2 regions of the Sinomonas flava genome follow, and region 2 is predicted to be linked to the other one. Evidence: riboswitches for the same ligand, from Rfam matches in the RefSeq annotation. Region 2 holds a riboswitch; the other holds the start of a gene.

Region 1 (14,949 bases), on a different contig from region 2:
GCCTTGGCCAGTGCCTCCTCGGGGGTGGCCGAGAGGAAGTGGAACACCGTGCCGTTGTCGAACTCGATGGGCGCGCGGTCGGCGTCGTGCGTCAGGACGAAGACCGGCGCGTGGAACGGCGGCTCGTCGCCCCACCATCCGCGCCAGTCCGGATTGTCCGGGAACGTGTGCAGGCCGAACATCCCAGCGCCCATGATCTCGGCGCCGATGCCCTCGAAGTAGGCCGCCCCGTAGCGGTCGTCGACACCGGTGGTGCCCTCCCCGGAGCGGTCGCCGAGGACCCGCTCGCGGAACGTCCTGGTGCCGGTGTATGCGGCGACGAGGCGCGCCCAGTCCTCGCCCATCGGGTTCTCCGGCGTCTGGTCGGCGGTCGACGCGTAGCCGTCGAGGGAGATGTTGAGGTCGAGGCGAACGGCCATGTGTGGCTCCTTCGGGGGTGGGGGAGTGACGAGGCAGCGCGGCGACGCGGCCCCACCGCAGCCCCGGGGCCTTGTCATCCAGTGCCATTGTGCCGCTCGGGCTCCCGCTGGGCGAGGAGGCGCCCAGTCAGCGGACGATCTTGAAGTTGAACTCCGGCGTCCCAAGAGCGCCCCACAGGCGCAGCCACACGGGAAGGAGCATCTCGGTGCCGCGGGCCGTCGTGATGTCGCCGAGGTCGATGATGTCCTGGTGGCCCATCTCCGCCAGGAGCCCGGACACGGTGGCCTTCGCCGCGGCGTCGTTCCCGGAGACGAACACAGTGCTGGCCTCGCCCAGCTTGGCGGGGTCCGCCATGAGGGACGCGTTGAGCGTGTTGAGGGTCTTCACCACGAGCGCGTCGGGGTGTGCGCGCTGGATCTGCTCGCCGAGCGAGTCGGTGTCCTTCACGAACAGTGTCGGCGGCATGCCGGCGCTGAGGTCCAGCGGGTTCGCGATGTCGACGAGGACCTTGCCCGTGAGGTTCTCCTGGCCTGCCAGTGCGAGGACCTCGAGGGCTGCTCCGCCGCTGGTGGCGTTGATGGCGAGCTCGGCGGCCGAGGCGGCGTCGGTGAACGCGGCGAGCCCCACGGCCGGGTTCGCCGCAGCCCAGGCGGCGAACGCGTCGTCGCCGGTACGGGCGAGGGTCTCGTCCGGGTTGCGGGTGCCAATGGTGACGGCGTGGCCGAGCTCGGCGAGGCGGGCCGCGAGGGCGCGCCCGACCATGCCGGTGCCGAGTACTGCGATCTTCATGGTGCTCCTTCGAGTCGCCATCCGTTCGATGTGACGGATCGTTCCGTCTATTATTTGTGACGGATCGGTCCGTCTGTCAAGCTGGAAGGGCACGGACGGCACGAGGAGGAAGATCGCGGTGACGCGGCGGACGGCTGAAGAGAACAGGCGCAACATCCTGGAGGTGGCCACGCGCCTCTACTACCAGCAGGGGATCCGCGCGGTGGGCATGGACGCTGTCGTGAAGGAGTGCGGCGTTGGGAACGCCACGGTCTACCGGCAGTTCCCCACCAAGGACGCTCTGGCCACCGCCTATGTCCGAGGCGGTGCCGACGCGTGGTTCGAGCGCATGGAGCAGGCCGCGGCCGAGTATGTGGACCCCCGGCAGAAGCTCAGCGCAGTGTTCGAGGTCCTCGCGGAGGACACCGCTGGGGCGGGGTACCGGGGCTGCCCCATGCTGAACACGAATACCGAGTTCCCCGAGGGCGACCACCCTGCGCACCGTGTCGCCGTCGACCACAAGCAGAGGGTGCGTGACTGGCTCCGCACGCTTGCCGAGCAGGCAGGCGCCGAAGATCCCGGCCTCCTGGCCGAGGAATTGCTGATCGTGCTGAACGGCGCCTACGCCACCGCGGCGGTCCTCGATGGGCGCACGTACGGCAACCGCGCGCTCGGTCTGGCCCGGCGGCTCATCGACGAGGCCTGCCCGCAGCGCTGACGCGTATCCGGCGTGCAGGTCCCTGAGCTGACCGGAACACCGCCAAGCCGTCGTCGTGGATGTATGCCTTCGATACTCAGTCGTTTCGTCATCGAGGGTCATGTGGGCCGGAGGCAATGTGACCTTTTAGGGCGCGCTGTTGCCCACCGCGACGTCACGGGTCGTTGTTACGGAGATGGATAGACGGGACTGGTGGGGTTCCGTAGATTCGGGCCCAGGATCAAGAGTCCCGGCGTGAAGCTCTGGCTGGCCGGGCGGCAACCCTCTCCCGTAGTGGGGTGCCCCAGATGAAGATCCGGCCGCGGTGGCCATCCGCGGCAAGTACGGCGCCCGCGAACCGCGGGCGTCCGGGGGATTGGACCACCATGACTGTCACCATCGGGGAGCAGGCCGTCGGCGGCGCGGACGTGCCCCGCGCCATGGGGCACTGGGCCGCTGGCATCGCCGTCGTCCCCTTCGCCGCGGCGGCCGACGACGTCCCGCACCTCGAGTGTCGCCGCTGGCAGCGGGTGGACGCGGGGCACCGCCTCATCCTGACCGGGCAGGCTGTGGGCCCGTGGTGTCCGGGGAGTTTCCTTCCTCTGACCAACCACGAGTACCGGGCCAAGTAGCGCGCCCAGGTTCTTTCTCTTTTCTCCTTATCGCGCGCGGAGTGCCGCTGCGCCCATGAGGGCTGCCTCCGTGCGCCCAGAAACCCTAGGAAAACCCGATGAAAACACTTGCATCCATTGCCGGAGCCGCGCTGGCAGCCGTCCTCGCCGCGGCCGTTTCGGCCTGCTCAGGCCCTGCCGCCGCCACAGGCGCAGGTCAGGAGACCACCGAGCTGCGGTACCAGGGATCCGCGAACAACGTCACCCTCCCCGAACTCGCACAGGATCTCGGCTTCCTCGGCGACGTCAAGCTCGTCTGGGTGGGCAACACGACCAGCGGGCCCCAGGACATCCAGTCCGCCGCGACCGGCCAGACGGACTTCGGCGGCGCCTTCACCGGCGCCGTGGTCAAGCTCGCCGAAGCCGGCGCCCCCGTGAAGGCGGTCGTGAACTACTACGGCGAGGACGAGAAGACCTTCAACGGCTTCTACGTCAAGGACGACAGCCCGATCCGCACCGCCCGTGACCTCATCGGCAGGAAGGTCGCCGTCAACACTCTCGGGGCGCATTCCGAGGCCGTCCTCGACACTTGGCTCGAGAAGAACGGGCTGACCCCCGAGGAGATCAGGCAGGTTCAGCTGGTGGTCCTCCCACCCAACGACACTGAGGAAGCGGTCCGCCGCGGGCAGGTCGACGTCGGCGTGCTGGGGGGAGTCCTCCAGGACAACGCCGTCGCCGGAGGCGGCCTGCGTTCGCTCTTCAGCGACTACGCCCTGTTCGGGGCCTTCGCCGGAGGACAGTACGTCTTCCGCAGCGATTTCATCGCCAAGAACCCTGACACGGTGCGCGCGTTCACGACCGGCGTCGCCAAAGCCATCGAGTGGGAGCGCACCACTCCGCGGGAGACCGTGATCGAGCGCTTCACCCAGATCATCGAGAAGCGCAACCGCGGCGAGAGCACCAAGAACCTGAAGTACTGGAAGAGCGTGGGCGTACCCCGCGCCGGGATCATCACCGACACGGACTTCACCCGCTGGGACGCCTGGCTGAACAGGGCCGGGATCGTGGGTGGGCCCATCACGCCGTCCAAGTACTACACCAACGAATTCAACGATCTCGCGAAGGGATGACCATGACCCCTAAGATCAGCCTGCGCGGCGTCAGCCAGCACTTCCAGGTCCGCGGCGGAGGGACCCTGACGGCCCTCGACAGCCTCACCCTCGACGTCCAGGACGGCGAATTCCTCACCCTGGTCGGACCGAGCGGCTCCGGCAAGACCACCCTCCTGGATCTGCTTGCCGGCCTCACGAGACCCGCCTCGGGTGAAGTCCTCGTGGACGGCACGCCGATCACCGGCCCCGGGCGGGACCGGGCCGTCGTGTTCCAGCAGTACGCCCTCTTCCCCTGGCGCACTGCCTCCCAGAACGTCTCGATCGGACTCGAAGGGACAGGGCTGGGCAGGGGCGAACGGGCCGAGCGGGCCACCCACTACCTCGGCCTCGTCGGGCTCGCCGGCTTCGAGGACCGCTACCCCCACGAGCTCTCGGGCGGCATGAAGCAGCGCGTGGCGATTGCCCGCAGCCTCGCGTTCGAACCCGACATCCTCCTCATGGACGAGCCCTTCGCCGCGCTCGACGCCCAGACGCGCGAGCAGCTCCAGGGCGAGCTGCTCCGGATCTGGCGAGCCACCGGCAAGACGATCGTGTTCATCACCCACGGCATCGAGGAGGCGGTCTACCTCGGACAGCGGGTCGCCGTCCTCAGCTCCCGCCCGGGCCGCCTCAAGGCCCTGGTGGACATCCGCCTCCCGGACCACGACGACGAAGCGGACATCCGCTCGCACCCCGCCTTCGTGGAGTACCGCCACGAGGTCTGGAACCTCCTGCACGACGAGGTCCGCCGCGCCACCACAGAAAGGATCCCCGCCTGATGAGCACGCTCACCGCACCCTTCCGGCCCGCCGAAGCTGTCGCAGATTCCCCCTCCGCCACGCACCGGCCGGACGCAGGCCGGGGCCGCCCGCTCCGGCGAGCCGGCGCCGTCGTGCGCTCCGGCCTGTGGAAGTCTGCCGCGATCGCGGCGTTCCTGCTCCTGTGGGAGGTGGGGCCGCTGTGGTTCGCCGCGCCCTCGACGCGCGTCTTCCTCCCGCCCCTGCACGAGGTCCTCGGTGCGGGGTGGAAGCTCCTGGCCAATGGGGCGCTCGAGGGGCACCTGGCCGCGAGCCTGACCCGCTCGGTCGCGGGGTTCGGTGTTGCCGTCGTCCTCGGGGTCACGGCCGGGCTCCTCATCGCCTGGTTCCGGCCCGTGAGCACCTTCATCACGCCGCTGCTGGAAGTCTTCCGCAACACGGCCGCCCTCGCGCTGCTGCCGGTGTTCACGCTCCTGCTCGGGATCGGCGAGGAATCCAAGATCACGATCGTGGCGTACGCGGCGTTCTTCCCGGTGCTGCTCAACACGGTCGCCGGGGTGCGGACCGTGGACCCGCTGCTTGTGCGTGCGGCCCGCTCGCTCGGCCTCTCCCACCTCTCGCTGTTCCGCAAGGTCATCCTGCCCTCGGCGGTGCCTCCGATCTTCACGGGCATCCGTATGGCCGGCACGGCCTCCATCCTCGTCCTCATCGCCGCCGAGATGGTCGGGGCCAAGGCCGGGCTCGGCTACCTGATCGTCAACGCGCAGTCGAGCTTCCTCATCCCGGACATGTACGCAGGCATCCTCACCGTCTCACTCCTCGGCCTCGCCGTGAACACGCTCCTGGTCGCCCTCGAGCGCCACCTCTCCCGGTGGCGCGTCGAGGCCAACTCCTGAACCTGCCCTTCCAACCGAAAGGACCCGTCATGACCAGCACCGCCATCTCCACCCGTCTCGCCTTCACCAAGATCGGCGCGCGCATCGGCGCCGAGATCCGCGGCCTCGACCTCAGCCGAGACCTCTCGGAGGAGACAGTCCGCGAGATCCGTGGCGCCCTCAACGAGCACAAGGCCCTCGTGTTCCGTGAGGCGAACATCCGCACCGACGAGGACCAGGTCCGCTTCGCCTCGCGCTTCGGCCCGCTCACCAAGGCCCACCCCACCGTCGCCTCGGTGGACGGCGCCGAGAACGTGCTGCCCGTGGACAGCGAGGACGGATCGGCGAACACGTGGCACACCGACGTCACCTTCGTGCTCAACCCGCCTCAGGCCACGACCCTGCGCAGCGTCACGGTCCCCTCGTACGGCGGCGAGACGCTCATCGCGTCCTCGGCGGCCGCGTACGAGGACCTGCCCGCCGAGCTGCGGAACTTTGCCGACACCCTCTGGGCGATCCATACGAACGACTACGACTACGCGGTGCCGAAGAACCTCGAGCACGCCACGGCTGAGGAACGGCGCAAGGTGTTCACCCGCATCAAGTACCAGACCGCCCACCCCGTGGTGCGAGTCCATCCCCTGACCCGGGAGCGCGGCCTGTTCATCGGCGGCTTCGCCCAGCGCCTGAGGATCGTGGGGCTCTCCAACACCGAGTCCCGGGACATCCTGCGGCTCCTCCAGGCCTACATCACCCGGCCCGAGAACGTCGTCCGGGTCAACTGGGAGCCCAACCAGCTCGTCCTGTTCGACAACCGCATCACGCAGCACTACGCACCCTCCAACTACGACGACCAGCCCCGCAAGCTCAACCGCGTCACCATCGCCGGAGACATCCCGGCAGCGATCGACGGAACGCGCAGCCAGGCGATCGAGGGCGACTCCTCGCACTATTCCGAGGTCGTCTCCATCGGGACGGGGGCCTGAACATGGGCAAGAAGCTGCATCTCAACGCGTTCCTCATGAGCACCGGCCATCACGAGGCGTCGTGGCGGCTCCCCGAGAGCGACCCGCACGCGGGAACAAGCCTCGCGCACTTCACACGCCTTGCCCAGACCGCCGAGCGGGGGAAGTTCGACTCGGTGTTCTTCGCTGATTCGCCCGTGCTGTGGGGCTCCGTGGGCCGGCGGCCGATCGGCGCCGTCGAGCCCACCGTCCTCCTGGCCGCCCTCGCGGCCGGGACGGAGCGGATCGGGCTCATCGCGACTGCGTCGACGAGCTACAACTCCCCGTACAACCTCGCGCGCCGATTCGCGTCCATCGATCACCTCTCCGGCGGCCGCGCAGGCTGGAACGTCGTGACGACCGCGGGGGCCGACGCCGCACGCAACTTCGGACTCGACGACCAGCCGCTGCACCGGGACCGGTACGAGAGGGCGGCCGAATTCCTCGACGTCGCCTCCGAGCTGTGGGATTCGTGGGACGACGAGGCGATTCTGGCCGACAAGGAGGCCGGCATCTGGGCCGACGCTGCGCGAGTGCGTCCCGTGGACCATTCCGGCCCTCACTTCTCCGTGAAGGGCCCGCTCGACATACCCCGCTCCCCGCAGGGCAGGCCCGTCATCGTCCAGGCTGGCTCGTCGGAGGACGGGAAGAGCCTCGCCGCGCGCTACGCCGAGGCCGTATTCACTGCGCAGCAGACGCTGGGGGAGGCGCAGGCGTTCTACAGCGACCTCAAAGCCCGCACCGCCGCGGCCGGGCGGGACCCGGAGGGGATCAAGATCCTTCCAGGCATTGTCCCCGTCCTTGGGGGGACCGAGGCCGAGGCGCAGCGGCGCGAGCGGGAACTGGACGAGCTGATCCGCCCGGAATACGCGCGGGACGAGCTCGCGAAGACCCTGCGTCTGGCCCCGGAAGACCTCCCGCTGGACCGAGAGCTGCCCGCTGGGCTCCCCGAGGAGGACGAGATCGAGGGCGCGAAGAGCAGGTACACGCTCATCGTGGGCCTGGCACGACGCGAGCGCCTGACCGTGCGGCAGCTGATCGGGCGCCTTGGCGGGGGAAGAGGACACCGGACCATTGCGGGCACGCCCGAGCAGGTCGCGGACGCCCTCCAGGCTTGGTTCTCAGGTGGGGCCGCCGACGGCTTCAACATCATGCCTGCGGCCCTGCCCTCTGGGCTCGACGAGTTCGTGGACCACGTCGTGCCGCTGCTCCAGGCCCGCGGCCTGTTCCGCGAGGACTACATCGGTAGGACTCTGCGAGAGCACTACGGGCTCCCCACACCGTCGCGCCAGTCCAGCGCCGAGCAGGGTCTCGCGCACGCGTCCTGACGCCCTCATCCACGACGGAGTGCTGGTCGCACGGCCACGAGGCACGACGGCGGGTGCGCACCCGTCGTCGTGCGCTCACTCCCGCTCGGGGGCTCATCGCATTTGAGGGTGCAGTCGGCCACGTCCCCGCCGCGGCGCTTGAGGGTGTGAAACGAGGTCATCCAGGACGTGGCACCTGACCTGGCTGCGAGGCCGCCGGCGGAGAGCTGACGCGGGGGCGGTGGGGCACGCGGCTCCGCCGGCTCAGCGCCTCACCTCGTACCGCGTCATCACGACGCCGCCGGGGAACGTCCGCGTCTCCATCAGGTCAAGGTTCACCCAGCTGTCCATTGCGGTGAAGAACGGGGTGCCGCCGCCGACCAGGACGGGATGGGTGGCCAGCACGTACTCGTCGATCAGCCCTGCCTGCATGGCTGCTGCCGCGAGCGTTGCGCCGCCGATGGTCATGGGGGCGCCGTCCTCGTCCTTGAGCCGGGCAATCTCGGCGACCGCGTCCCCGGCGACGAGGCGGGTGTTCCAGCCGAGGTCGCCGTCCAGCGTCGAGGAGAACACGACCTTCGGCGAGTCGCGCCAGTTCCGCGCGAACTCGATCTCCAATGGGTTGGCGTCGGGCTGCTGGTCCGCGGTCGGCCAGTAGACGCTCATCGTCTCCCACAGCTTGCGTCCGTACAGGGTCAGGCCGCTCGCTCGCTCCTGGTCGAGCCACCACCCGAACAGCTCTTCGCTGGGCCCGCTCCAGCCGATGTCGTCGCCAGCCGCTGCGATGTAGCCGTCCAGGGTCACGTTCATGCCGTAGATCAGTTTCCGCATGGCGCCAGCCTTCCACCAGCCGGCCGCCAGCGTAAGAGCGGGCGGACCTGACCCGCGGATCGATGCTCTCACGCGACCGCGCACGACGGCGGGCGCCCACCCGCCGTCGTGCGCTCACTCCTGCTCGGGGACGGTGGGGCTTGAGGCAGCCGCCGCCTTCGCCCGGTCGTGGACTCGGATCTGCAGGAGGGCAAGGTCCGTCAGGGGCGTCTCGACGCCGAGCCCGCGTGCGGTGGCGGCGAAGTCGCCGATGAGGTGCTCACCCTCGTGGTCCCGGCCTCCGGTGAAGTCCCGGTAGAGCGAGGGGACGAACGGGGAGCCCGGCTGGGTCAGCATCTCCAGCGACGACCGGTGCGAGGACTCGGACGCCGGGTAGCCGGCCGCCTTGAGGACCCCTTCGGTCTCGGCGATCACGTCCCGGATGAACGACTGCCCTTCCGGCACCGCCGAGATCTCGCCGAAGCTGGCCCGCATGAGGATCGATCCGACTCCGGAGGCCACGATGAACGCCCACTTGTGCCACATCGTCGTCAGGATGCCCTGCGTGACCCGCAGCCTGTAGCCCGGCACGGAGAGCTCGCGCCCGACCGCCTCGGCGCGTGCGGTAGGACCGCCCGGCTGGGCTCCGAGGACGATCTCGGCCAGCGGGAGCACCTGGCGGATCGCCCCGTCCGCGGTGACGTGGGTGACGACGCGCACCGACCCGCCGAGCACACGGTCCGTGCCGAACCGGTCGTTGAGGAGCCGGAGGTGCCGCATGCCGTTGAGGAAGGGGAGGACCAGCGTCTCCGGGCCGATCGCCGGCCCGAGCTGGTCGAGCACGCTCTCGAGGGCGCTCGCCTTGAGTGCCAGGATCACGAGGTCGTACGGCCGGTCCTCGAGCTGCTCGGCCGTCAGAGCGTGCACCGGCACCGTCTCGTCGGTGTCCGGGCCGGTCAGCCGCAGACCCTTCCCCAGCTGTTCCGCCCGTCCTGCCCGGACCAGGAAGGTGACGTCCCGGCCGGCCTGGGCCAGTCGCGCCCCGAAATAGCCGCCCGTCGCCCCAGCGCCCGCGATCAGTATCCTCATTGCCTCGCCTCCTCCGTCAGGGTACCGGCGCCGCGCAGGGTACCGGCACGGCGCGGCGTGGCACGGCGCGTTCGACGGCGCCGCCTCACTCGCGCTGGAGCGGCTGCTCCTGCGGGTGGGTGGCCAGCGCCTCGACGGTGATCGTCTGCCACGGGAACGTCGGCAGAGCCGACAGGACGTCGTGGAGCTCCGTCGCGTCGTCGGCCTCGTACCAGCCGATCGCCGTGCGCGTGCCCGGAACGCGCCAGAGGCGGCGGAGGATCCCGCGGTCCCGCAGCTGCTGGGCATACTCCCGCTCGGCGGCCTTGATCCGCGCAGCCTCCTCCACCGGCATGACCGGCATCCGGTTCTCCTGCCTCACCAGGAATTCCATGGTCGTCTCGCTCTCTAGTCGGCCGACGCCGCGGCGCCGGACTGGAGGAGGTGCTGCGCGAGCAGCTCGGGGTTGGTCACGAGGACTTCGTGGTCGGCGTCGAGCTCGGTGACGTTCCAGCCGGCGGAGTCCGCCCGCTCCGCGAACCGGGCGAACGGCGTGCGCCAGCCAGAGCACAGGAGGTAGTCGCCGGTGAACGGGAGCTCTCCGAGCCCGCGCCCGATCGAGTCCATGTAGGTCTTGGCAGGCTGCGGCGTGAGCCGCGGGGTGAGCTCGTCGATGACCTGCTGGTCCGTCACGCCGAGGTTGGCAACCGGCCGCGGGTCGATCACGAGCCCGTCATTGGCCTCCGCCGATTCGAGGTAGTGCGCCGCCGCGTGCTCGGGGAGGAGCCGGATGGCGGCCTCGCCGGCCTCGGGCAGGAAGCCGTCGACGATGACAAGGCGTTTGATCCGGTCCGGGATCTCGGCCGCGACCCCCGTCACGACCATCCCCGCGTAGCTGTGGCCCACCAGGACGACGTCGCGCAGCTCCTCCGTCTCGATCGCGGCCCGCACGTCGGCGATGTGGGTGTCCAGACCGACGTCGGGAGTCAGCAGGTGGGCCCGGTCGCCCAGACCCGTCAGGGTTGGGGTGAAGACCCGGGCGCCGGCGGCTTCGAGGAGGCGCTCCACCGGTCTCCAGCACCACGCCCCATGCCACGCCCCGTGGACGAGCACATACGTCTCCTGATCCAAGTGCCGCTCCTTCTCACTGGTTCTCACTGCCGGGTTCTCACTGTCGCCGTTGCTCGGACTCAGTGTACGGGCGGGTATTCGGCGCCCATCGCGTGGGTAACCTTGAGCCATGGCCTCTTCCGCACCCACTCCCGAGACGAGGTGGGAGCCCCTCAGCGCGCAGGCTGCCGCAGACCTGCTCGCGTCGTCGCCCGTCCGCTGGTGGCTCTCGGGCGGCGTCGCCCTCGACCGCTGGCTCGGCGAGCCCATCCGCGAGCGGTCCAACACCGACGTGAGCGTGGTGTTCGGCGACCTGCCGCAGCTCGTGGCGAGCCTTCCGGCCGGCTACGACGCGTGGGCAGTGCGCGATGAGGACGACCTCGTGCCGTTCGCAGAGGTCCAGGCAGGCGACGAGGTGCAGCCCGTGCTCATCCGCGACGTCGGCAAGGACGCGTGGGTGCTGAAGGTCAACCTGGAGGATGGCGCGCCGCGGGCGTGGGTGTACAAGCGGGACCCGCGGCTCCAGCTGCCCTGGGACCGCGCGGTGCTCGACGTCGGCGGCATTCCCACCGGTGCGCCCGAGGTGCAGCTGGTCTGGAAGGCGCTGCGGCCGCGCCCGGAGGACGACGTCGACAAGGACGCGGTGCTGCCCCAGCTCTCCGACGAGGCGCGCGCCTGGTACGAGCGGTGCATCCTCTCGATCCACCCGCACTCCTCGTGGTCGATCCACGTTCGCAGCCCCTTCGCCCCGGCGAAGGCGAGCTGGAACCGCAAGCGCAGCTGACCGCCGTCGTCCGCCCTATTCGCGCACCGCGGCCAGGACCAGCGAGCGGAACCACCGCTGGGCCGGCGTCAGGCTCGCCTCGCGCCGTGTGTACAGCGACACCGGGGTGCTCTGCCCCGGCCACGGGAGGTCCGCGATCAGCAGCCCCGGGAACCAGCCGGTGAACACCTCGGCGACGTGTCGCGGCAGCAGGACGACGAGGTCGGTGGCCTCCAGGACCGCGGGCACGGTCGCGTACTCCTCGACGGTCAGGACGATCTGCTGCATCAGCCCGTGCTCGGTGAGCGCCTGCAGCGGGAAGATGTGGCCGCCGCGCGCCGAGACGCGCAGGAAGTGCCGGCCCGCGAACATGTCGGGCCCGGTGGGCGGCAGGGGGTGCTCGCCCGAGACGAGCGCGACGTACTCGACGGCGCGCACGTGCGAGCGCCACAGCCGCGGGCTGCCGATCATCGACACGGTCATCGCCAGGTCCACCGTTCCGCGGGTGAGCCCGTCCTCGACCAGGTCCGAGTCCAGCCGCTCCACCTGCAGGTGCGGCCGGGAGGCCTCGCGCGTCAGCGCCGTCATGATCGGCGGGAGGAACGTCTGCTCGCCGATCGAGGTGAGCCCGAGCGTGAGCTGGCCGTTGAAGCCCGCGGGCTCGAAGGCCTCCGTCTCGTTCACGGTCGCGTCGATCTGCGCGAGCGCATCGTGCAGCGGGCCGAACAGCTGGGTGGCCTTCGCGGTGGGCACCATGTCATGCCCCTCGCGGCGGAACAGCTCGTCGTCGAACCGCGCCCGGAGCCGCCGGAGCGTGTAGCTGACCGTCGGCTGGGTGACGTGCAGGCGCTCGGCGACGGCGGTGACGCTGCGCAGTTCGTAGAGCACCACGAACGTGCGCAGCTGGTTGAGGTCGGTGAGCGCCATCCATTGATGATATCTATGCAGGCGCCAATGAATATCTATTCGACTGCATCCGAGCGCCCTGCCTAGCATGGTTGGAGACAAGCCTCCAAGTGACAAGGACGACACTCGTTGATCATCGACATCCATGGCCACTACACGACGGCCCCGGCCCAGCTCGGCGCCTGGCGCGACCAGCAGATCGCCTTCACGGAAGGACGGGGCGAGGCTCCGGACCCGGCGACGCTGAAGATCTCCGACGATGACATCCGCGAGACCATCGAGGCGAACCAGCTGCGGCTCATGAACGACCGCGGCAGCGACATCACGGTCTTCAGCCCGCGCGCCTCGTTCATGGCCCACCACATCGGCGACCTCGAGGTCAGCAAGACCTGGGCCCGCATCTGCAACGACCTCTGCGCGCGGGTCAGCGAGCTCTTCCCCGACCGGTTCCTCATGGGCGCCATGCTGCCGCAGTCGCCCGGCGAGGACCCGGCCACCACGGTCGCCGAGCTGACCCGGGCCGTCGAGGAGCTCGGCGCGGTCACGGTCAACCTCAACCCGGATCCGTCAGGCGGCAAGTGGACCGCACCGGCGCTGACCGACCGGTCCTGGTACCCGATCTACGAGAAGCTCGTCGAGTACGAGATCCCCGCGATGGTGCACGTCAGCACCTCCTGCAAGCCGGTCTTCCACACCACGGGCGACCACTACCTCAACGCGGACACGACCGCCTTCATGCAGCTGCTCAAGGGCGACCTGTTCAAGGACTTCCCCGAGCTCAAGCTCGTCATCCCGCACGGCGGCGGCGCGGTGCCGTACCACTGGGGCCGGTTCCGTGGCCTCGCCATGGCCCTGGGCAAGCCGGAGCTCGAGGAGCACCTGCTCAACAACGTCTTCTTCGACACCTGCGTCTACCACCAGCCCGGCATCGACCTGCTCACGAAGGTCGTCCCGACGGACAACATCCTCTTCGCGAGCGAGATGATCGGCGCCGTCCGCGACATCGACCCGCGCACCGGCCACTACTTCGACGACACGAAGCGGTACGTCGACGCCACGGAGAGCCTGACCGACGCGCAGCGCGCGCAGGTCTTCGAAGCCAACGCCCGCCGCGTGTACCCGCGCCTTGACCGCGCCCTGACCGCCCGCGGGCTCTAAAGAGGAGGAACCACCTTGCGACTGAACAACCTCGGACTCATCCACACCAACATCGAGCGTCCCGACCCCGAGGACGTGGCACGCCTCTCGAAGTTCGGCGTCGCGACGATCCACGAGGCGATGGGCCGCGTCGGCCTCCTGCGCCCCTACATCCGCCCCGTCTACAACGGCGCCAAGCTCTGCGGCCCGGCAGTCACCGTGCTGCTCCAGCCCGGCGACAACTGGATGTTTCACGCCGCCGCCGAGCAGGTGCAGGAGGGGGACGTCATCGTCGCCGGCTGCACCACCGAGAGCGAGGACGGCTTCTTCGGCGAGCTGCTCGCCACGTCGCTGAGCGCCCGCGGCTGCAAGGGCCTGGTGATCGACGGCGGTGTCCGCGACGTGGCGGACCTCGAGAAGATGGACTTCCCCGTGTTCTCCCGCGCCATCAACGCCAAGGGCACGGTCAAGGCCACGCTCGGCTCCGTGAACGTCCCCGTCGTCGTGGCCAACGCGCTCGTCAACCCGGGTGATGTCGTCGTCGCGGACGTCGACGGCGTCGTCGTCGTGCCCCGCGAGCTCGTCGGCGCGGTCGCCGAGGCGAGCCAGAAGCGCGAGGACAACGAGGAGAGCAAGCGCCAGAAGTTCCGCGAGGGCGTCCTCGGACTCGACCTCTACGGCATGCGCGAGCCGCTTGCCGCCGCCGGCCTCGAGTACGTGGAGAACTGACCATGGCGCACGGAAAGACGACGGGCGACTTCGAGAAGACCCCCGGCTGGCTCGACTGGTACGAGGGCCCCTCCAAGCCCACCTTCCGCCTGCCCGCCGGCGCGGTCGACGCCCACTGCCACGTGTTCGGCCCCGGCGCCGAGTTCCCCTACGCCCCTGAGCGGAAGTACACGCCCTGCGACGCCTCCGCGGAGGAGCTCTTCGCCCTGCGCGACCACCTCGGCTTCGACCGCAACGTGATCGTCCAGGCGACTTGCCACGGCGCCGACAACCGCGCACTGGTCGACGCGCTGCGCCGCAGCGAGGGCCGCGCCCGCGGCGTCGCGACCGTCCGCCGGGACGTGACGGAGGAGCAGCTCGCGGAGCTGCACGAGGCCGGTGTCCGCGGCGTGCGGTTCAACTTCGTAAAGCGCCTCGTCGACCGGGTCCCCACCGACTCGCTCGAGGAGATCGTCGAGAAGATCGCGCCGCTCGGCTGGCACGTGGTGATCTACTTCGAGGCCGCGGACCTGCCCGACCTCTACGACTTCTTCTCCGCCATCAAGACCGACGTCGTGGTGGACCACATGGGCCGCCCCGACGTGACGAAGGACCCGGACGGCCCGGAGTTCGAGCTGTTCCTGCGCTTCATGCGCGAGAACCCGAACGTCTGGACCAAGGTCTCCTGCCCTGAGCGCCTCTCCGTCACCGGGCCGCGCGCCCTGGACGGCGAGCAGCACGCCTACACCGACGTGGTGCCGTTCGCCCGTCGCGTGGTCGAGGAGTTCCCCGACCGCGTCCTGTGGGGTACGGACTGGCCCCACCCCAACCTCAAGGACCACATGCCCGACGACGG
Region 2 (14,949 bases):
TGCGAAGAGCTTGTCCCGCTGCGCGCCCATCGCGACGGGGAACATCTCCCTGACCTCAGGGTGGGTCGCGAACAGGTGCGAGTAGAAGTACAGCGGAACGTCGTCCCCGAGCGAGGCCGCCATCGACCATGTCCGCTTCAGCGCGCTCGAATCCACGCGGCCGTCCCTTCTGCGCCTAGCGCGCACGTCCGCCCCGGGGGGCTGTCCTCTTGCGTCTGCCACCCCCCTGGCAGGTACCGCCTGAAGCAACCTACTATGCATGGCGCGTGTGGTTCCACTCGGAACATAGCGGCCGTTCTGTCAAGCCCGGCCCGCAGCTGGCGCGCCCGACGACGCGCGGCGCCGCTCAGCGGGCGACCGCGCGCAGGGCCTGCCCGAGGTCCCCGATGAGGTCCCCGACGTCCTCGAGCCCTACCGAGAGCCGCACGACGCCGTCGCTCAGCCCGATCCCGGCGCGGCCCTCGGGGCCCATGGCGCGGTGCGTCGTCGTGGCAGGGTGGGTGATGAGGGACTTGGCGTCCCCGAGGTTGTTGGAGATGTCGATGACGCTGAGCGCGTTGAGGAAGCGGAACGCGGCCTCCTTGCCCTGGCCCTCGGCGGCGGCGAGCTCAAAGGTGAGCACGGTGCCGCCGGCGCTCATCTGCTTGCGGGCGAGCTCGTACTGCGGGTGCGAGCGCAGGTGCGGGTACTTGACCCAGCTGATGTCCGGCTGCGCCTCAAGCCATTCGGCGATCGCGAGGGCGTTGGCGGAGGAATGCCGCACCCGCAGCCCCATCGTCTCGAGGCCCTTGGCGAGCACCCAGGCGTTGAACGCGGACAGGGCGGGCCCGGTGTGCCGCATGAGGTGCCTGACGGGGCCGTCGATGAACTCCTTCGTGCCGAGGACGGCGCCGCCGAGCACGCGCCCCTGTCCGTCGATGTGCTTCGTCCCGGAGTACACGATGACGTCGGCGCCGAAGTCCAGGCTGCGCTGGAGCAGGGGCGTCGCGAAGACGTTGTCGACGACGACCTTGGCCCCCGCTGCATGCGCGAGGTCGGCCACGGTCTGGATGTCCACGATCTCCTGCATCGGGTTCGAGGGCGACTCGAAGAACACGGCCGTGGTGGGCACCGAGAGGGCCTCGCGCCACTGGTCCAGGTCGGGGCCGTCCACGAACACGGCCTCGACGCCCCAGCGGGGAAGGATCTCGTTGAGGATCACGAAGCACGAGCCGAACAGGCTCCTGGCCGCCACCACGCGGTCTCCCGCGCCGAGCAGGGCGCCCAGGGCCGTGAACACCGCCGACATTCCGGAGGCGGTCGCGAAGCACGCCTCGGTGCCTTCGAGGAGGCGCAGACGCTCCTGGAAGGTGGCGACAGAGGGGTTCCCGTAGCGCGAGTAGACGAAGCGCTCGTCCTCGCCGGTGAAGGCCCGCTCGGCGGCCTCCGCCGAGTCGTAGACGAAGCCCGAGTTCAGGAACACGGCCTCGGAGGTCTCCTGGAAGTTGGTGCGGAGGAGCCCGCCGCGCACGGCCTGGGTGTCTTCGCTCCAACCGGCCGATAGATTGTGGTTGGTGTCAAACGTCACGAAAGTACTTAGTCCTGTCCCAGATTGGTCGGCAGCCCGCGGTTCTTCCACCCGTTCACGGTGCGGTGGCCGTCGGGGCCGGGGTGTCCCTCGAAGCCTTCGAGGATGTTGTAGGCCGTGAAGCCGAGGTTGGCGGCCACCTCCGCGGCGGCGACGGAGCGGTTGCCCGAACGGCACAGGAACACGAGCTCGGTGCTGCCCGGCTCAGGGGCCTGGAGCGTCAGCTCCATCACGAAGTCCGGGTTGGGGATGCCTCCGGCGAAGACCCAGGGGATGAAGAGCGGGTCGTTCTCGGTGGCCTTGGTGTCGGGGATCCCGATGTGGGCCCACTCCTCCTCGGTGCGGACGTCCACGAGGACGGCGCCGTCCTTGAGCTTCTCCCACGCCTCGAGCGGGTCGATGTCGCCCGCGTAGCTCACGCGTGGCCCTCGCCCTCGTACTCGAGCCCCTCGACGGCGGAGGCCACGGCGGCGTCCGCGCGCGCCACGGCATGCGGGAGGATCACGGCCTGCGCCACGATCACCTCGGAGCCGTTGAAGGTTGCGGCCGGGCTGCCGTGCAGCACGTACCCGTCCGCGAGAGCCTGGGAGATGCGGGCGCAGAACTCGCGTGTGTCCGGGCCCGTGAGGAGGCGGTAGGCGAGCTTCTCCTCGGCGGGCCCGGAAGGAGCCGCGGGATCGTTCAGCGGTGTGGTCTCAGCCGGCTCTGTCACAGTCTCGGACATGGGGCTCCTTCGGGCTTTGCTCTCGATCAACGAACGCCGAGTACTCACCTGAGGCACCCCGCCGAAAGGAGGGTTGCCGGCCAGCTAGTCAGGGCTTTCCACTGGCACTCATTACTCTGCGTTGAACGTAGCACGCGGGCATGGGGGCAGCCATGGCCAGGCAGTAACGATTGGCAACATGCCACGGGCGGCGCCACGGGGCGCCCGCCGGCCGCCCGCAGCGGTTCAGATCCCCTCCGAGCGGGTAATGTGCGCCCCGTGGACGAGAACTACGAAGTCATCGTGGTCGGCGGAGGGTTCGCGGGCGTGGCAGCCGCGCGTGAGCTTGGGCGCAAGGGCGTGCGGGTCCTCCTGATCGACAAGAACCCCTACCACCAGTTCCAGCCGCTGCTGTACCAGGTGGCGACTGTCCAGCTCGGCGTCTCGGAGGTCGCGCGCTCCCTGCGCGACATCTTCCGGGGCCAGCCGAACGTGCGCGTGCTGCTCGCGGAGGTGACCGGTGTCGACCCGGCTGCGAAGCGCGTGACCACCTCGGACGGCAGGACGTACGAGGGCCGCTTCCTGGTGCTCGCCTCGGGCGCCGAGGCCAACTTCTTCAACACCCCTGGCGCCGAGGAGGGGACGTATCCGCTCTACTCCGTCGAGGACGCCGTGGGCCTCGGCGGCTCGTTCTCGAACATCCTCGAGGAGGCCGACCGGGTCGACGACAGCTCGGAGCTGCATTTCGTGGTGATCGGCGGCGGCCCCACCGGCGTCGAGACCGCGGGCGCCATGGCCGAGACCGTGAAGTACGTCCTCCCGGACTACTTCTCCCAGCGGCTCGCCTCGCGCTGCCGCGTGCACCTCGTGGACATGGTCCCGAACGTGCTCCCTCCGTTCTCCGACAAGTCCAAGGAGTACGCCCGACGGCGCCTGTCCGGCATGGGCGTCCAGCTGCACCTCGGCGTGCCCGTCAAGGAGATCACCCCGGACACGGTGGTGCTCAACGACGGCACCGCGATCCCCGCCGACCTGGTCGTCTGGGCGGGCGGCCTCAAGGCCGGGCCAGTCGTGGCGCGCTCGGGCCTGCCCCAGGGCCGAGGCGGGAGGATCGACGTCAACGAGGACCTCACCGCGCCAGGGGTCGAAGGCGTGTACGTCCTCGGCGACGCCGCGAACATGACCGACGACAAGGGCAACAAGCTCCCGCAGCTCGGCTCCTGCGCGCTGCAGGCCGGGGGCTGGGCCGCGAAGAACATCCTCGCCGACATCGAGGGCCGCCCGCGTGAGCCGTTCCACTACTCGGACAAGGGCTACATGGCCATGGTGGGCCGCGGCGCCGCCGTCGCCGAGGTCGGGCCCGGGCCGGATCGCAAGGTCCTCGCCGGCCCCCTCGCGTTCCTCGCCTGGCTCGGCGTGCACGTCTTCCTGCTCTCAGGCAGCCTGCAGAAGGTCCGGGCCCTGGCGACCTGGCCCAGCGACTACATCAGCCACCGCCGCTCGTTCGTGGTCCTGAGCCGCCCGGACAAGCCCCGGGCGTAGCAGGGCGCGCGGTGTAACGGGGAACGCCCGCACGACGGCGCCGGGTCGCCTCGGTGACCCGGCGCCGTCGTGCGTGCCGCCGCGTCAGCGCACGGCCTGCGCCTCGGCGAGGATCGCGTCGATCTGGCCCGAGGCCTCCTTCATGCCCTCCTCCATGCCCATCTCGGCCATGCGCTCGAGCTGCTCGAGGGAGCGGAAGGCCGAGACCGTCGTCATGCGCGTCCCGGCGCCGGCCTCCTCGAAGGTGACCGTGAACGTCGCGCTGTCCTCGGGATCGAGCGGGGAGCCGTCCTCGTTGGCGAAGCCGTCCTCGATCTCGAGCCGGTCGTGCGGGCTGATGGCGAGGAACCGCCACCACCCGTAGGCCTTCTCGCCGTCGGGGCCGGTCATCCAGTAGTGGCAGAGGCCCCCGGGGTGGAACTCGTGGCGGCCGAACGTGGCCGGCCAGCCGGGAGGGCCCCACCAGCGCTCGAGCTTGCGCGGGTCCTCCCACACGTCCCACACGCGCTCCTTGGCGGCGTCGAACTCGGTGACGAGGGTGAAGGTCAGGTTGTGGGTGTCCTTGCTGCTGCTGACGAAGGTCATGGTCATGTCCCCTGGTCGTGGCCTGTGCGCGGTGGCGTCTCGTCGAGGATCGCCTCGATGCGCCGGATGCGGTCCCGCCACAGCTCCTCGTAGGCGTCGAGGAGGCGGGCCGCCCTGCGGAGCGCCGCGGGGTTGGAGTGCACGATCTGCTCCCTCCCGCGCCGTTCCTTCGTGACGAGCAGTGCCCGTTCGAGCACCGCGACGTGCTTCTGGACCGCCGCGAAGCTCATGGCGTAGTTCTTCGCGAGCTCCGAGACGGACTGCTCCCGCAGCATCGACTGCCGGAGGATGTCCCGGCGGGTCGAGTCCGCGAGGGCGCCGAAGATCCTGTCGATCTCCTCGTCCGTGAGGTCCCGGGGCTTCTGATCTACAACCATTTGGTTGCATGTTAGTCCCTGCGGGGCCGCCCCGGCAAGGCCCCGTTGCGGGGTCCCGTCCCGTCGGTTGCGGGGTCCCGTCCCGTCGGTTGCGGGGTCCCGTCCCGTCGGGGACGGGGACGGGACCCCGCAAGCCCGGGGACGGGACCCCGCAACGGCGCTAGGACTCGAGCATGTGGTTCGGGAGGCGTCCGCCGGGGGCCTTGCCGCGGATTGTCAGCAGCTCGCGGGCGTGCGCCCACAGGCGCCGGTCCTCGTCCGAGACCGGCTCCCACGGCGGCACGGGCACGGCGGCGCCGCTCTCGTCCCGGGCCACCATGACGGTGAGGCAGTACGTCGTGAGGTTCAGCTCGTGGCCCCGCGGCGAGCCCGAGCGGACGTGGACCGCGACGTGCATGCCCTTCGTCCCCGTGTACACGAGCCTCGCCTCGACCTCCACGACGTCCCCGATGAGCAGCGGACGGTAGAACCGCACCCCGCCGGAGAACACCGCGACCGTGTCGCGCCCGCAGTAGCGCGAGGCACACACGTACGCGGCCTCGTCGATCCACTTCATGACGGTGCCGCCGTGCACCTTGCCGCCCCAGTTCACGTCGGTCGGCGCGGCAAGGAAGCGCAGCACCACCCGCTCCGCCGTGCCGGCGTCCGTGTACTCCTGCTGCTTCATCGACGCGACGATCTCGTCCCGCACCGCGATGCGTGCGACGGCGTGCTCCTCCGCCTCGCGCTCGGCCTCCGTGCGAGGTCCCCACCGCGGGACCTCGACGGGGCGACCGTCCGGGCCGACGGCGACGAAGATGACCAGGCACTGGCTGCGCATCGTCGGAGTACCGCCCTTCGGGTCGCCTGAGGAGACGACCGTGCGGATGTGCATCGACGTCCGGCCCGTGTAGACGATAGTGGCCGTGACCTCGACCATGTCGCCCACGTTCACGGGGTCCGCGAAGTGGATGTTGCCCACGTAGGCCGTCACGCAGTACGTCTTCGCCCAGCCGACCGCCGCGGCGTAGGCCGCCTTGTCCACCCACTCGAGCACGGTGCCGGCGTCGACGGAGCCCGAGTGGCCCTTGTCCGTCGGCGCGGCAAGGAAGCGGAGGGTGACCTCGTGCGCGTCAGGCGAGCCGCCGGCGTCGTGCGCCACCGCTCAGCCCCAGAGCCGCTGCGTGGCGAGCTTGGCGCCCTCCGAGAGGGCCTCGAGCTTGGCCCACGCGATCTGCGGGTGGACGCGGCCGCCGAGGCCGCAGTCCGTCGAGGCGATGACGCGCTCGCGGCCCACGATCGAGGCAAAGTTCTCGATGCGGTCCGCGACGAGCTCGGGGTGCTCGACCACATTGGTGGCGTGCGAGACGACGCCCGGCACGATCACCTTGTCCTCGGGGAGGTCGAGGTGGCGCCAGACCTTCCACTCGTGCTCGTGGCGCACGTTGCCCGCCTCGAAGGAGTAGGAGCCGGCGTTAATCGAGAGCATCGTCTGGGCGATGTCCTTGAACGGGATGTCGGTGGTGTGGGGGCCGTGCCACGAGCCCCAGCACAGGTGGAAGCGGATCTGCTCCTGCGGGAGGCCGCGGATCGCGTGGTTGAGCGCGTCCACGCGCACCTGGGTGAACTTCAGGTAGTCCTCGACGCTCGGCTCGGGGTTGATCATGTCCCAGTTCTCGGCGATCGAGGGGTCATCGATCTGGACGATGAGGCCGGCGTCGGTGATGGCCTTGTACTCCTCGCGCATCGCGTCGGCACACGCGTAGACGAGTTCCTCCTCGTCCGTGTAGTACTCGTTCAGGAGCCGGCTCGCGGAGCCGGGGGAGAGGGCCGGGAGGAAGCCGGTCTCGTAGCCGTTCGCCGCGAGCGCGGCCTTGAGGTTGGCGACGTCGCGCTGGACGGCTTCCTGGCCGGTGTACGTGATCGGGCCGGTCACGGTGGGCTGCAGGACGGTCTTTCGGCCGGTGAGGATGAACGAGTTCGGGTCGTTGTAGGCCTCGTCGAAGCGGACGCGGTCGCGGCGGTCCTTCATGGTAGTGAGGCGGATGCGGCCGGGCTCGGAGCGGATCTGCTCCGTCATCTGCCAGCGGTCCACGCCGCCCTGGGTGAGGCCGCCGAGCCGGCTGAACGAGTAGTTCCACCACGCGCCGTAGTCCACTGAGTTGGACATGGTGTGGCCGTACTCGCCGTCGTTGGGGAGAGTGACCCCGGCCTCGCGCTGCTTCGCGACGATGTCCTTCACGGAGCCGGCGAGGAGTTCCTCGAAGGCCGAGGCGTCGCCGGGGTTCTCGGCCTGGGCGGCGTTGGCGGCGAGGAGCTCAGGGCTGCGGGGGAGCGAGCCCGCGTGCGAGACCTGGATGAAGTCGGTGTTGTGGATGGCGTTCATGGTGCCAGTGTTGTCCACGCACGCGGCCCGGTGCGAGCACCTCCGCCGAGATCACCCCGTGTGACGCCGAGGTCGCCCCTGCGGCGTCAGTCGCGGTCGACGTCCCCGAAGCCCGTGTGCGAGTGGCCCTTGTCGTCGGGGATCCCGCCGGCGCCCCCCGTGGCGAGGCCGCCCGGGTGGGGCCGGACGCGCTTCCGAGGCGCCTCGGGCGTCGACTCGATGGGCCGCAGGGGCTCGCCCGGAGGGGTGTCCGCGAAGCGCCGCGGGTCGCGCAGCTCGGTGAAGTCCTGGTTGTGGCCGTAGTGGTCGCCCTGGTCGTAGCCCTCGTCCAGGGGAGCGTCGTCGTCGAGTGCGGGGAGTCCGGGTGGCGGTGCGTCGCGGTCGGTGCGTTCCATAGGTGCACGCTAGACGTACGACGACGCCGCGCGCCAGAGCAGTTCGCCCTGCGGGAACGCCGGGGTCCTCTCGCGCGCGGCCACGCGGGGGCGGGAAGTCGCGTTGCCGCCCGCAAGTCGTCCTTGATGGGACTTCTCGCCGACAACGCGACTGCTGGCGGCCGACGCCTCAGAACCGAACGTGCCGGTCAGACGAACGCCGACTTGCCCGTAACCGCCCGCGCGACGATGAGGGAGTTGATCTCGTACGTCCCCTCGTAGGTGTACAGCACCTCGGCATCGCCGAAGAGCTTGGCCATCTCGTAGTCGGTCGTGATCCCGTTGCCGCCCAGCACCGAGCGCCCCAGCGCCACCGAGGAGCGGGCGAGCCGGGTCGTCGTCGCCTTGGCCATCGCCGACTGGACCATCTCGAGCTGCCCGGCCTCCTGGATCCGCGCAATCCCCACCATGAGCGAGAGCGAGGCCTGGGCGTTGCCGAGGATCTCGGACAGCTGCTGCTGGACGAGCTGGAACGCGGCGAGCGGCTTGCCGAACTGGAACCGCTCGAGGGCGTACGCCCGGGCGATTTCGAACGCCGCGAGCTGGATGCCTGCGGCCTGCCAGCCGACCCACGCGCGGGAGTCCCGCAGCAGGTCGTTTGCCTGGCAGAACGCCGTGGCCCCGGGGAGCAGGTTCGAGTCCGGTATCCGCACCTCGTCGAGCACGATGTCCGCGTTCTGCATGATGCGCAGCCCGATCTTGTTCTCGATCTTCGTGGCGGCGAATCCCGGCCGGTCGGTCTCGACGATGAAGGCCTTGATCGCGCCGTCGGCCGTGTCCCGGGCCCAGACGAGGGCGAAGTCGGCGATCGTCCCGGCCCCGATCCACCGTTTGGCTCCGCGCAGGACCCAGCCGTCGCCGTCGCGCGTCGCCGACGTGGCGAGCCCGCCCGCGATGTCCGAGCCGTGCTCCGGCTCGGTCAGGGCGAACGCGCCGAGCGAGGTGAAGGACTCGAGGCCGGGCAGCCAGCGTTCCCTCTGCTCCTCGGATCCGAGCTCGCTGATCATCCCCACGACCAGTTCGTTGTGGATCCCGACGAGCGCCGACAGCGAGACGTCGGCACGGGCCACCTCGGAGTACGCGAGGCCCGTGAACAGCCGGGAGGATCCGTCCGTCTGCAGGCGCCCGAGGCCGAGCTCGGCCAGCCGGGGCAGGAGGTCGAACGGGAACTCCTCGCGGTTCCAGAACGCCGGCGTGAGGGGCCGGACGTCGCGCTGGAGGACGGCGCGGATCTCCTCGAGCCGGGCGCGCTCGTCCGCCGGGAGCAGGTCGAGCACGTGCATGAGGTCGGCGTCCGGGAACGGCGGTCCCGGCTGCGCGGCCTCGGGTCGGAGCAAGCCTGATGCCTGGAGCATGTGACCTCTTCGTCGTCGGCGGTTCGTTGGCGGGAGCGTGTCCCTGTTCAAACCCTAGGAAGTCCAACTATATTTCATCGTGACGCAGATCACGAGGACGAAAAGGCGGACGATGACAGTCACCGACGACTTCCGGCAGGCCCGCGACCAGCTGCTCACGCTCCGGGAGGACTACGGCCGAGCGCACGCTGAGTTCGCCTGGCCCCGCTTCGACGAGTTCAACTTCGCGCTCGACTGGTTCGACGCCCTCGCCACGGACCCCGCGCGCGGCAGCCAGCCGGCCCTCGTGATCGTCGAGCAGGACGGCAGCTCCACGCGCCGGACGTTCGCCGAGCTCTCGGCCCGCTCCTCCCAGGTCGCGAACTGGCTCCGGGCGCAGGGGGTCGCGCGCGGCGACCGCATGATTATCATGCTCGGGAACCAGGTGGAGCTCTGGGAGCTCATGCTCGCGGGCATCAAGCTCGGCGTCGTCATGATCCCTACCACCACGCTCATGGGACGGCGCGACCTCGAGGACAGGGTGGAGCGGGGAGGAGCCCACTGGGTCGCCGTCGGCGCGGGGAACGCCCACAAGTTCGACGACGTGCCCGGTGCCTACCGGCTCATCGTCATCGGCGGGGAGGCGGGCACGGCGGCGGCCGCGAACCTCCCGCAGGACGCCCTCGACTACGCGGACTCCGCGTCAGCTCCTGCCGCCTTCAGCCCGGAGGCGCCGACCAAGGCGGACGACACCCTCCTGCTGTACTTCACGTCCGGCACCACGAGCAGGGCCAAGCTCGTGGAGCACACCCACGTCTCCTATCCCGTGGGCCACCTCTCGACGATGTACTGGATCGGGCTCGAGCCCGGCGACGTGCACCTGAACGTCGCCTCGCCCGGCTGGGCCAAGCACGCGTGGTCCAACGTGTTCGCCCCGTGGATCGCCGAGGCCACGGTGTTCATCTACAACTACGAGCGCTTTGATGCCCCGGCCCTCATGGAGCAGATGGGGAGGGAGGGGGTGACGAGCTTCTGCGCCCCCCCGACGGTGTGGCGCATGCTCATCCAGTCCGACCTCACCCGGCTCTCGGCTCCGCCCCGGAAGGTCGTCTCGGCCGGTGAGCCACTCAACGCCGAGGTCATCGGCCAGGTCGAGAAGGCCTGGGGAGTGACCATCCGGGACGGCTTCGGGCAGACCGAGACGACGGTCCAGGTTGCCAACACCCCCGGCCAGCCCGTCACCGCCGGTGCGATGGGACGGCCGCTGCCGGGCTACGACGTCGTGCTCGTGGACCCCGCGACAGGCCAGGAGACGGACGACGGCGAGCTGTGCCTGCGCCTCGACCCTCGTCCGGTAGGGCTCATGTCGGGCTACTTCGGCGACCCCGAGAGGACCGCCGACGCGTTCCGGGACGGCTACTACCACACGGGGGATATGGCCTCCCGGGACGCCGACGGCGTCATCACCTATGTGGGCCGCGGCGACGACGTGTTCAAGTCCTCGGACTACCGGCTGTCCCCATTCGAGCTCGAGAGCGTCCTCATCGAGCACCCCGCAGTGGCGGAGGCCGCGGTCGTGCCTTCTCCCGATCCCGTGCGGCTCTCCGTCCCCAAGGCGTTCGTGGTGCTCGCCGGAGGCTACGAGCCCGGCCCCGAGGTGGCCGAGGAGATCCTCCGGTTCTGCCGCGGCCAGCTCGCTCCCTTCAAGCGCATCCGCCGGATCGAGTTCGCGGACCTTCCCAAGACGATCTCCGGCAAGATCCGCCGGGTGGAGCTGCGGCACAGCGAGGAGGAGCGGCACGCTGCCGCCGTGCCCGTCAGCGGGCACGGCGTGGAGTATTCCGAGGCGGACTTCCCGAATCTGCGAGACTAGCCTCCGCATCGCCAGAACGTCAGGAGGACCATGGGCGCCCCGCTTCCCCGCGACCCCATAGCCGACGCCCAGCGCAATTGGGAGCGGCACGGGTGGGGGGACGTCGCGGCGCCCATGGCCGCGATCACGGCGATCATGCGGACCCAGCAGATCCTCATTGCGCGCATCGAGGACGTGCTCAAGCCGCTCGGGCTGACCTTCGCGCGCTACGAGATGCTCGCGCTCCTGAGCTTCGCACGGACCGGGGCGCTGCCCATGAGCAAGGCCAGCGCGCTCCTCCAGGTGCATCCCACATCGGTGACGAACGCCGTCGACCGGCTCGAGAAGGCCGGCTACGTGAGCAGGGCGCCGCACCCCACGGACGGCCGGACCACGCTGATCGAACTCACGCCCGAGGGCCGTGCCCTCGCGGAGAAGGCCACCGCGGCGCTCAACGCGGAGGTGTTCGGCCGCTCGGGCTTCACGGGGGACGACGTCGAGTCGCTGATCCGCATCCTCGCCGACTTCCGGCGGCAGGCCGGCGATTTCGCGGACTGAGCGCGGGGGCTCGATCGCAGCATTGTGGGGCCCGATGCCGGATCCTATGATCGTCGTGGGGAGTTCCCTGGGGGGCCAGATTGGGGCTCAACGATGTCTGACTTCTTCACCATGCACCCTGGGGAAACCGCGGCTCCTCTGCCGCCCGGGCCCGCGCTCTGCGCCGGGACGGCTGGCATGCGCCGCATCCACCGCGTGTTCCTGTGGGCCTACGATGAGGCTCCCGGGCTCGTGCGCTCCGCCGAGGCCGGGGACACCGCCCGCGCCGCGTACGTCGGCGAGGTTCTCGCCACGTTCGACAAGCTGCTCCACGTTCACCACGAGGGCGAGGACGAGAGCATGTACCCGGCGCTCGCCCAGCGAGCTCCCGGCTGCGCAATGCATGTCGAGCTCATGCTCGCCCAGCACCGGCAGGTCGCCGAACGGCTCGAGGAGATCGGGCCGCTGCGCGAGCAGTGGGTGCGGACGGCGGATCCGGACGTGCGCGACCGTCTGGCCGAGCGCTATGCGAGCATGGGCGACCTCCTGAAGGTGCACCTGCGCCGGGAAGTCACCGAGGTCATGCCCGCCGTGGACCGGGTCGTCACCGAGGACGAGATGGCGGCCATGGTCAAGCACAGCACCAGCAGCTTCAGCGCCAAGGTGATGCTTGCCTACCTCGGCATGGTGCTGGCGTCGAATCCGCCTGAGGAGCGGAAGGGGCTCTTCATGGACGTCCCGGCCCCGATCCGCGTCGCGTACCGCCTCGTGGGCCGCCGCCTCTACCGGAAGCAGTACTCGACCCTCTTCCCTGGGCGAGAAATCCCCGCAACCCTCTGAGGGTCACCTCCTGGGGGTCACCTTCTGTGGGTGTTCGTCCCCAGCTTTGGTCTTCACGTCACGGCGTGTCGGGAGGTTCTCCCGGAGTGTCGCGATCGGAGCTGCCCGAAAGCTGGGGAATTCGGCACGTGACCCCCAGGACGTGACCCGCAGGACGTGACCCTCAGGACGTGACCCCCAGCAAGGGGGGGCGAGCGGCGCGGAAGGAGGTGGCGCACGACGGCGAGTGGTCGCCGTCGTGCGCCCGGAGCACCGACCGACCCCGAGCACCCACACGATGTGACTCCCAGGATCTGACCCCTAAATCCGGAGGAGGTGACCCCTAGACGGCGGGGGGCTCGGACTGCTCCCGGATCGTGTTGATGATGCCCGAGAAGTCCGTGCTGGCCCCGCCGTGTTCGACGAAGGAGTCGTAGATCTTCGACGCGAGCTGGCCCATCTCCGCCGCAACGCCGGTGTGCTCGAGTGCGTTGACCGCCAGGCGCAGGTCCTTGGCCATGAGGGCGCCCGCGAACCCGGGCTGGTAGTCCCGGTTGGCGGGGCTCATGGGCACCGGCCCCGGGACCGGGCAGTTCGTGGTCAGGGCCCAGCACTGGCCGGAGGCGTGGGCCGCGACGTCGAACAGCGCCTCGTGCGTGAGCCCGAGCTTCTCGCCGAGCACGAACGCCTCGCTCACCGCGATCATGGACACGCCGAGGATCATGTTGTTGCAGACCTTCGCGGCCTGGCCGAGGCCGTGGGCGCCGCAGTGGACCACCCGCTTGCCCATCGTCTCGAGGATCGGGCGGACCACGGCGACGTCGTCGTCCTCCCCGCCGACCATGAAGGTGAGCGTCCCGGCCTCCGCTCCGACCACTCCGCCGGAGACGGGAGCGTCCACCGAACGGTGTCCCGCGGCGATGGCCGCGGCGGCCGCCTCCTGGGCCTCCGTGACGTTGATCGTCGAGCAGTCGAGGAAGAGCGTGCCCGGCGCGGCGGCCTCGAGGAGTCCCGGCCGTTCGCCGGCGCCGCGGTAGGCGTCGAGGACGTGGCGCCCGCTCGGGAGCATCGTCAGCACCACGGACGCCCCTCCGGCGGCCTCCGCGGCCGACGCCGCCGTGGGCACGCCGTGCGCCTTGGCGGCTTCGACCGCCGCGGGCACGGGGTCGTAGCCGATGACCGTGTAGCCCGCCCCGATCAGGTTCGCGGCCATCGGGCCGCCCATGTGGCCGAGGCCGAGGAAGGCGATCGTGCCGGTCTCCTGGGTCATACCCTCTCCTTCTCCAGACTCTGGCGGACGGTGTCTGCAAGTCCCAGCTCGCGCTCGCCGAGCGGCGCGAAGAGCGCCTCCACGGCCTCCGGGCGCACCTCGCCCAGAGTCGCGGGCGCCCAGTGCGGGTCACGGTCCTTGTCGATGACCTGGGCGCGGATGCCCTCGCGGAAGTCGTGGCCGGCCAGCAGGCGCACTCCGACCCGGTACTCCTCGTCGAGGGTCTCCTCGAGGGCCGTGCTGCGGGGCCCGCGGGCACGCGCCCGGCGCAGCGCCTCGAGCGTGGCCTTGACGGACGTGGGGGACTTGGCCTCGATCGCGCCAGCGGCCGCAGTGGCCGCGGGGACCTCGAGGGCCTGCAGGCGCCGCACGATCTGCTCGGCGTCGTCGCACACGTACGCCTCATCGATCCACCCCCGCTCCGCCTCGAGCTCGGAGAGGGGAGGCACGACGGCGAGGCGCGCCACGGCGTCGTCCGCCGGCTCGGTCTCGAGCGCCCGGGCGAGGGTATCCAGACGTCGGCCGGGGACGAAGAAGTCCGCGAGGCCGAGGTGGATCGCGTCGGCGCCGTCGAGGTGCGCGCCGGTGAGGGCCGCGTGGGTTCCCGCCTCGCCGGGCGCGGTCCCGAGCAGAAGGGTCCCGCCGACGTCGGGCACGAACCCGATCGTGGTCTCCGGCATGCCCGTGCGCGTCCGCTCGGTGACCACGCGGTGCGAGCCGTGCGCGGAGATGCCCACCCCGCCTCCGAGCACGAGCCCGTCCATGAACGCCACGTACGGCTTCGGGTAGCGGCTGATGAGCGAGTTGAGCCGGTACTCGGTGCGCCAGAAGCGTGCGGTGGCATCGCCGCCGTCGAGCATGTCGCGGTAGATCGCCACGATGTCCCCGCCGGCGCACAGGCCGCGCTCGCCGGCGCCGCGCACGAGGACCGTCTCGACGGCGTCGTCCTCGGCCCACTCGGTGAGCTGGGCGAGCATGGCCGCAGCCATGCCGTGGGTCAGCGCGTTGACCGCGCGCGGCCGGTTGAGGACGACGACGCCGAGCCGGCCCCGGCGCTCGAAGAGGACCTCGGGCTGGGGTGCTTCGGGCTGGGGTGCCTCGGGCTGTTGTGCCCCGGACATTGAGCCTGCCGCCGCCATTCAGCTGCCCGCCGGCATCACGAAGCTCGCGCCCTGGCGCACGCCCGACGGCCAGCGAGACGTCACGGTCTTCGTCTTGGTGAAGAAGCGGAATGCATCCGGCCCGTGCTGGTTCAGGTCCCCGAAGCCTGAGGCCTTCCAGCCGCCGAACGTGTAGTACGCGATGGGCACCGGGATCGGGACATTGACGCCGACCATGCCCACTTCGACGCGGCTCGCGAAGTCGCGGGCGGCATCGCCGTCGCGGGTGAAGATGGCGACCCCGTTGCCGAACTCGTGCTCGCTGCACAGTCGCAGCGCCTCGTCGTAGTCCGCCGCGCGCACCACGCTCAGGACCGGGCCGAAGATCTCGTCCCGGTAGACCGACATGTCCTTCGTGACGCGGTCGAACAGCGTGGGGCCGACCCAGAAGCCCCCGTCGTAGC

The links. Region 2 has a riboswitch for S-adenosylmethionine ahead of ABD298_RS07860 (DUF1737 domain-containing protein). Riboswitches for the same ligand answer to the same signal wherever they lie in the genome.
Region 1: another riboswitch for S-adenosylmethionine. It lies ahead of ABD298_RS18020 (hypothetical protein); the one in region 2 lies ahead of ABD298_RS07860 (DUF1737 domain-containing protein).

The regions. Positions count from the first base shown of each region.
Region 1 is NZ_BAAAQW010000014.1:101,583-116,531, reverse strand. It holds gene ABD298_RS18035 (dihydrofolate reductase family protein) at 1-419, opposite strand, end outside; gene ABD298_RS18030 (NADPH-dependent F420 reductase) at 547-1,209, opposite strand; gene ABD298_RS18025 (TetR/AcrR family transcriptional regulator) at 1,328-1,906, shown strand; SAM riboswitch class IV at 2,125-2,236, shown strand; gene ABD298_RS18020 (hypothetical protein) at 2,272-2,517, shown strand; gene ABD298_RS18015 (ABC transporter substrate-binding protein) at 2,616-3,626, shown strand; gene ABD298_RS18010 (ABC transporter ATP-binding protein) at 3,629-4,426, shown strand; gene ABD298_RS18005 (ABC transporter permease) at 4,426-5,301, shown strand; gene ABD298_RS18000 (TauD/TfdA dioxygenase family protein) at 5,331-6,266, shown strand; gene ABD298_RS17995 (LLM class flavin-dependent oxidoreductase) at 6,269-7,612, shown strand; gene ABD298_RS17990 (dihydrofolate reductase family protein) at 7,856-8,422, opposite strand; gene ABD298_RS17985 (ketopantoate reductase family protein) at 8,537-9,490, opposite strand; gene ABD298_RS17980 (muconolactone Delta-isomerase) at 9,576-9,851, opposite strand; gene ABD298_RS17975 (alpha/beta fold hydrolase) at 9,878-10,600, opposite strand; gene ABD298_RS17970 (hypothetical protein) at 10,710-11,363, shown strand; gene ABD298_RS17965 (LysR family transcriptional regulator) at 11,379-12,269, opposite strand; gene ABD298_RS17960 (amidohydrolase family protein) at 12,378-13,406, shown strand; gene ligK (4-carboxy-4-hydroxy-2-oxoadipate aldolase/oxaloacetate decarboxylase) at 13,422-14,114, shown strand; gene ABD298_RS17950 (amidohydrolase family protein) at 14,117-14,949, shown strand, end outside.
Region 2 is NZ_BAAAQW010000004.1:44,576-59,524, reverse strand. It holds gene ABD298_RS07875 (globin domain-containing protein) at 1-156, opposite strand, end outside; gene ABD298_RS07870 (O-succinylhomoserine sulfhydrylase) at 347-1,567, opposite strand; gene ABD298_RS07865 (rhodanese-like domain-containing protein) at 1,576-1,986, opposite strand; gene ABD298_RS07860 (DUF1737 domain-containing protein) at 1,983-2,252, opposite strand; SAM riboswitch class IV at 2,299-2,407, opposite strand; gene ABD298_RS07855 (NAD(P)/FAD-dependent oxidoreductase) at 2,550-3,812, shown strand; gene ABD298_RS07850 (SRPBCC family protein) at 3,897-4,397, opposite strand; gene ABD298_RS07845 (ArsR/SmtB family transcription factor) at 4,400-4,774, opposite strand; gene ABD298_RS07840 (acyl-CoA thioesterase) at 4,935-5,915, opposite strand; gene ABD298_RS07835 (cobalamin-independent methionine synthase II family protein) at 5,919-7,139, opposite strand; gene ABD298_RS07830 (hypothetical protein) at 7,226-7,534, opposite strand; gene ABD298_RS07825 (acyl-CoA dehydrogenase family protein) at 7,723-8,928, opposite strand; gene ABD298_RS07820 (AMP-binding protein) at 9,041-10,780, shown strand; gene ABD298_RS07815 (MarR family winged helix-turn-helix transcriptional regulator) at 10,811-11,317, shown strand; gene ABD298_RS07810 (hemerythrin domain-containing protein) at 11,411-12,136, shown strand; gene mmsB (3-hydroxyisobutyrate dehydrogenase) at 12,459-13,385, opposite strand; gene ABD298_RS07800 (enoyl-CoA hydratase/isomerase family protein) at 13,382-14,506, opposite strand; gene ABD298_RS07795 (CoA-acylating methylmalonate-semialdehyde dehydrogenase) at 14,525-14,949, opposite strand, start outside.